Linked DNA regions of Bdellovibrio bacteriovorus. The protein of the gene in region 2 binds, or shares a complex with, the protein of the main gene of each other region. Links are inferred from orthologs where the notes say so. Each region holds a gene or a part of one and is shown on either strand. Other genes may lie near its edges.

Region 1 (2,922 bases), 770 kb from region 2 along the record:
GTGAGTACGTAAGAGCCGGTGAGGCGTTGATGGATGGTCCAACAAATCCTCATGACATTCTGGCGGTTCTAGGTGCGAAAGCTCTATCAGCATACCTTGTGAATGAAATCCAAGAAGTTTACAGACTTCAAGGGGTTGGTATCAACGATAAGCACATCGAAGTGATCGTTCGCCAAATGCTACGTAAAGTAGAAATCAAGGACGCTGGCGACAGCCGTTTCTTGGCGGGCGAACAGGTTGAAAGATATGCTTTCGACGAAGAAAATGATCGTATCAACCGTGAAGGCGGACAACCTGCAACTTGCAGCCCGCTTCTTCTAGGTATCACGAAAGTTTCTTTGAGCACTGACAGCTGGATTTCAGCGGCGTCCTTCCAAGAGACAACAAAAGTTCTTACGGAAGCAGCGATCAATTCTCGCACAGACCATTTGCGTGGTCTGAAAGAGAACATCATTATGGGTCGCTTGATCCCAGCGGGAACAGGTTTGACTTCATACAAACGTTGGAAAGTGTCTGTAGCGGAAGACGACGATACTTCATTTGTGGCATTGCCAGGAATGACGGCGTCAGCTCAGCCTCACCAAGGGTAGTAACTAAAGAAACCCGGGCGCCGATTTAGGTCGGCTCCTGGGACAAAGTGTAAAAAGATCAAAAAGCGGAGCTCACACCACTTTTTGGACTATAAAAATAACAACAAAGTCTTGACCAGGGCGCTTTTGGCAATGTAAGTTCCAGCGTCTTGGATTAGATCTGCACTCCGACTCGTCGGAGTATTGAAAAATCGTTTAAGGGGTTTTAAAGTGCCTACTATTAACCAGCTCATCAAAAGTGAGCGTAAAGTTCAAAAGAACCAAACAAAGTCACCTGCGTTGGTTTCATGTCCTCAACGTCGTGGCGTTTGTACACGTGTTTATACAACGACTCCAAAGAAGCCGAACTCAGCTCTTCGTAAAGTAGCAAAAGTACGTCTTTCTAATGGTTTCGAAGTTATCTCTTACATCCCAGGTATCGGTCACAACCTTCAAGAGCACAGCGTTGTCTTGATCCGTGGTGGTCGTGTGAAGGACTTGCCGGGCGTTCGTTACCATATCGTACGCGGTGTATTGGATCTTCAAGGTGTGAACGGTCGTCTGCGTTCTCGCTCTAAATACGGTACTAAGAGACCTAAGAAATAAGGATTGAGAAATGTCACGTCGTAAAAAGACCTTTAAAAGAGAAATTATTCCAGATCCGGTTTTCAAGGATCTAGTAATTGCTAAATTCGTTAACAAAATGATGATCCAAGGTAAAAAAGCTACTGCACAGAAGCTTTTCTACGGAGCATTGAAAGAGCTTGAAGGTAAAATTCAAGGCGAAGAGCCAATGAACATCTTCAAAAAAGCTCTTGAAAACGTAAAGCCTTCTATCGAAGTTCGTTCTCGCCGTGTTGGTGGAGCGACTTACCAAGTTCCTGTAGACGTACGTCCTTCTCGTCGCTTGGCACTAGCAATGAGATGGTTAGTTGAGTACTCTCGCGAGCGCGGTGAAAAAGATATGGCTAAGCGCTTGGCTGGCGAATTCGTTGATGCTTACAACAATAGAGGTAACTCTATTAAGAAGAAAGACGATGTTCACCGTATGGCTGAAGCAAATAAGGCTTTCTCTCACTACAATTGGTAATCTGTTTACATGTCAGCTAAAGATCCTAAAGTTGTAGCTGATCTCAAGTATACTCGTAATATCGGCATCATGGCTCACATCGATGCCGGTAAAACGACCACTACCGAACGCATTCTTTACTACACTGGTAAAAGTCATAAAATCGGCGAAGTTCATGATGGCGATGCTACCATGGACTGGATGGTTCAAGAGCAAGAACGTGGTATCACAATCACTTCTGCCGCGACCATGGCGTTCTGGAAAGATCATAGAATCAACATCATCGATACTCCTGGGCACGTGGATTTCACTATTGAAGTGGAGCGTTCTTTGCGCGTCCTTGATGGTGCTATTGCCGTATTCGACGGTGTGAACGGTGTTGAGCCTCAGTCTGAAACCGTTTGGAAACAAGCTGATAAATATAAAGTTCCAAGAATTTGTTTCGTTAATAAAATGGACCGCGTGGGTGCTGACTTTGTGATGTCTTACGGGACAATCAAAGATAAGCTCAATGCGAATCCAATTCCTGTTCAAGTTCCTATCGGCATGGAAGACACCTTCCGCGGTGTTGTCGATTTGTTAGAAAATCGCGCTTACATGTGGGACCAAGCAGGAATGGGTGACCATTTCGAAGTTACCGATGTTCCCAATGACATGAAGGAAGAAGTCACTCGCTTCCGTACAGAAGTCATTGAAAAGATCGTTGAGTTTGAAGACGAACTTTTAGAGAAGTATCTGAATGGCGAAGAAGTGACTGTTGCTGAATTGAAGCGCGCTCTTCGTAAAGGAACTCTCGAACTTAAAGCTTTCCCAGTATTCTGTGGGGCGGCTTTCAAAAACAAAGGTGTACAACCTTTGCTCGACGGCGTGATCGACTATTTGCCTTCTCCTATTGAAGTGCCAGATATCGTGGGTCATGATCCGCAAAAACCAGAAAAAGAAATTGTATGTAAGACAGACTTCGAAGCGAATGTCGCAGCGTTGGCTTTCAAAATTGCCAATGATCCATTTGCTGGAACTTTGACTTACATCCGCGTGTACTCTGGCGAAGTGAAAGTGGGCGACCAACTTTTCAATCCGCGCACAGAGAAAAAAGAACGCATCCAAAAATTAGTTAAGATGCACGCGAACTCTCGTGAAGAGATCACAAGCTTGAAAGCCGGCGATATCGGCGCAGTTGTGGGTCTTAAATTCACGGCGACAGGAGACACTCTTTGTGAAACGTCTCACGCTGTCGTTCTTGAATCGATCACTTTCCCTGAACCTGTTATTTCTGTGGCGATT
Region 2 (3,335 bases):
CAAAAGCATTTACTGAAAAAAGAGTGATTACAGCCATCAAAGATTTCATAAGATCTCCTGTTGGCGCGGAAGCTAACGCGACTAGACTAATAAGTAAAATTCATTAAATTCAATATAATATTAAGTAATACTTAATCTATGGAATTGAATTTAAACCATTTAAAATACTTTATATCAGCGGCAAAAGCTGGCGGCTTGGGCGCTTCAGCGAAAGCTCATAATGTCAGCCAGTCCGCAATTAGCCAGGCAATTCGCAAGCTTGAAGAGTCCTTGGGGTGCGATCTTCTCATCCACAGCCGCAATTCTTTCAAACTCACAAAAGAAGGCGAATACCTTGTAGAAAATTCAGAAAGCATTTTTAAGCAAATCGATTTTCTTAAAGATCAGATTCAAAGCCTCAATAGTGAAGTCGCGGGAAGAGTCACGCTTGCCACTTCTTCCACGGTGGCGCAATTTCTTCTGCCCTCCCTATTGAAGGATTTAAAAACACGTTACCCGAAGATTCAACTGCACGTGACGATCGGGGACGTCGCATTTATCGTAGGTGAAGTAAAAAGCGGTCGCGCGGAACTGGGTATCGTCATTGATGATGGTCACTTTGCGGGACTAGAAAGAAAGCTCCTGAGGGAAGGAAGTTTTGCCTGCATTACCAGTGCAGAAATCAAAGCGTCTTTTAAAAAGCCAGAGTTCCTGGTCACGCGCGAAAGCCCCGGTGTTGAAGAGTTACGCCAGGTTTACAAAAAGAGGTTCCACAGCGAGCCTGCCATTGGCGTAGAGGTCGAAAGCTGGGAAGCGATTGTTTCAATGGCACAAATGGGTTTAGGCGTAGGCTTTATCCCCGAGTTCATTTTGGATTATCATTCTAAGGTCAAAGTGATCCCGCAGCTTGAGGAGTTAGGCAAAAAGATTCGTTACAAAATGTACGTCGTTCATAAAGGAGCGCATCAGCTATCCCGTCAGGCTGACGCATTTTTGGAAGTCTTGCCCGAAAAATAAAAAAGGCTCCCAGGGGGAGCCTTTTTTATTTCAGATTTGAGGGTCAGCTTAGTTGCCTTCTTCTTTCAAAGAACCAGCCGGTACTTCTTTAACCTTTACTGATTTTTTCAAGAAATCGATCACTTTTTCTTCTGTGATCATGTAAGTCAAACGGCTTGCTTGCTCTGGACGACCATAGAATTCACGGATGCGTGCTTCTTCGATGTTCGTTTGTTGAGCATACTCTTGAAATTTAGCATCAAGATCTTCTTTCTTCGCGAACAAATCGTGTTTCTTCGCAATAGTATCAACTAAGAAAGAAGATTGAATCATTTCCGCCGCAGTTTTTTCGAAATCACTGTCCCATTTATCAACGTAAGAAGCGAAATCATTCGGACCCATGCCTTGTTCAGTCATGCGTTTTTTGAAGTCTTCAACCAAAGAAGCTTTTTGTTCTTTCAACAAAGATGGAGGAACTTCAACTGGGTTTTCTTTAACCAAAACTTTCAACAGACGGTTTTTGAAAGCGTCGTCGATACGTTTTTGTTCAGTTTGTTCAAGATCTTCTTTGATCGTCTTTTTCAAAGCTTCTAGATCGCTGGGACCGCCCAAAGTTTTGATGAACTCGTCGTTCAACTCAGGCAATACTTTTGCTTTGATTTCGTTCAAAGTAACTTTGAATTCTACCGGTTTACCTGCAAGGTCTGCAGAGTGGTATGGATCTGGGAATTTCAAAGAAAGAGTTTTAGTCTCTCCCGCTTTCATTCCTACGATGCCTTCTTCAAAACCTTCGATGAATTGTTTTGCGCCCAATTCAAGGTGGTGGTTTTTGCCAGAACCGTTTTCAAGTGGCGCGCCACCCATGAAGCCTTCGAAATCGATAACTGCGATATCACCCATTTTAACAGCGCGACCTTCAGTCACTGTCTCGAAAGTAGCACGTGAAGAACGGATGTTTTCCAAAACTTGATCTACTTTTGCATTATCAAGTTCGAACTTTTCTTTTTCTACTTCCAAACCTTCGTACTTTTTCAAAGTGATTTCAGGGCGCACGTCAAAGTTTGCAGAGAAAGAGAAGTCTTTGTTCTCTGTTGGATCAGCGAATTCAAATTCTGGATAGCTGATGGGCTCAAGTTTGTGTTCGCTCAATGCCATCGCGTAGTGTTTTTGAACAAGTTCTTGGACAACGTCTTGTTTTACGCGGTCACCGTAAATGCTTTTGATTGTTGCCAAAGGCGCTTTACCTTTGCGGAACCCTTTGATTGTTACGTCTCTTTGGATGCCAGAGTAGATTTTATTGAAAGCTGATGCCACGGCAGCCGCAGGAACTTCGATGCTCAATTTGCGGGAAAGATTAGAGACTTTTTCTACATTCGATTTCATGTCTTTTTCTCCTAATATAAAAACCGATGGATATTAGAAGAGTCCCTGACTGAAGGCAACGCTATCGCACCGCGTAATGCCTATATTTCGGAGGTCAGCGACACTCTTAGAACGTATGAAGCAAGAGATTCACTTTGTGACCGGAAAAGGGGGCGTGGGAAAGTCGGTTGTCGCGGCGGCCCTGGCTCTCAAGAAAAGTCGAGAGGGAAAAAAGGTCCTTTTAGTCGAACTAGGGGATCAAAGTTTCTATAAAGACTTTTTTGATCTTCCGGACATTGGCTTTAAGCCTACTGAAATCAAAAAGAATCTATCCGTCGCCTTGTGGACCGGGGAAGCCTGTTTGCAGGAATACGCACGCCATCTGATCAAGGTGGAAAGTCTGGCAAAACTCTTTTTTGAAAACGCCGTTATGCGCGCGTTCATCAACGTGGCCCCGGGTCTTCCCGAACTTGCGATCCTAGGTAAAGTAACCAGTGGGCCTCGACAGCACGGACCTCCGTTGCCGTTTGATGTTCTTGTCGTTGATGCATTTGCAACGGGTCACTTTATTGCGCTTTTGGAGGCGCCGAAAGGCATGGCGCAAGCCGTGCAGTTTGGTCCGATGGGAGAGCAAAGTCGTAGTATCGATGCATGTCTTCGAAACTCAGATCTTTCTAAATACCATATTGTCACTTTGCCTGAAGAGCTTCCGGTCAAAGAAGCAACGGAACTTTTGCAAAGACTGAAGGCAGAGTTTTCAATTGAAGCAAGCCTGATTGTGAATAAGATGGTGCAAACCTCTATTTCCGAAGCAGAGCTCAAAAACACCCAGAACGAAAATTCCGATTTAGGAAAATTTGCCGAATACCTTGAGCATCAGATCACCCATCAAAAAGAAATGTGGAACAAAGCACAAGCCAAAGCCGCTGCGATGAAAGCAGTACCACTTTTTTTTGAAACCGATCCGTGGACCCTCGTAGAAAAAGTGGGGGACACCT

Evidence for each region.
Region 1: the proteins of tig (region 2) and rpsG are in contact, whole or in part, in a crystal structure (PDB 3GTY), measured with the Thermotoga maritima proteins. The link is inferred for Bdellovibrio bacteriovorus from one-to-one orthologs. Residues at the interface, in WP_004081061.1 of Thermotoga maritima: Glu122, Val124, Val129, Leu130, Tyr133, Glu188, Gly259, Ile262, Tyr263, Glu266, Ser270, Glu273, Gln274, Glu277, Arg308, Gln311, Ile312, Ser315, Tyr316, Glu325, Arg329, Arg336, Leu363, Phe366, Trp367, Arg373, Leu377, Arg381, Leu384, Glu387; in WP_004081843.1 of Thermotoga maritima: Lys34, Lys52, Lys55, Glu59, Arg62, Gln63, Glu66, Asn67, Lys69, Val71, Arg95, Ala109, Lys110, Lys111, Gly112, Arg113, Pro114, Glu117, Glu121, Ile124, Ala125, Tyr127, Asn128, Asn129, Thr130, Gly131, Lys135, Asp139, Arg142, Met143.

Annotation. Positions count from the first base shown.
Region 1 is NZ_LUKD01000001.1:528,203-531,124, reverse strand. It holds rpsG (30S ribosomal protein S7), read left to right. Parts: upstream 1-1,185; coding sequence 1,186-1,659; downstream 1,660-2,922. Other genes in the region: fusA (elongation factor G), read left to right, coding at 1,669-2,922; rpsL (30S ribosomal protein S12), read left to right, coding at 801-1,175; rpoC (DNA-directed RNA polymerase subunit beta'), read left to right, coding at 1-590.
Region 2 is NZ_LUKD01000001.1:1,293,893-1,297,227, reverse strand. What follows is about bases 202-3,001. They hold tig (trigger factor), read right to left. Parts: upstream 2,359-3,001; coding sequence 1,045-2,358; downstream 202-1,044. Other genes in these bases: AZI87_RS06220 (ArsA family ATPase), read left to right, coding at 2,474-3,001; AZI87_RS06230 (LysR family transcriptional regulator), read left to right, coding at 202-996. Outside these bases: AZI87_RS06235 (hypothetical protein), read right to left, coding at 1-49; more of AZI87_RS06230, read left to right, coding at 139-201; more of AZI87_RS06220, read left to right, coding at 3,002-3,335. UniProt on the Bacillus subtilis protein: Involved in protein export. Acts as a chaperone by maintaining the newly synthesized protein in an open conformation. Functions as a peptidyl-prolyl cis-trans isomerase.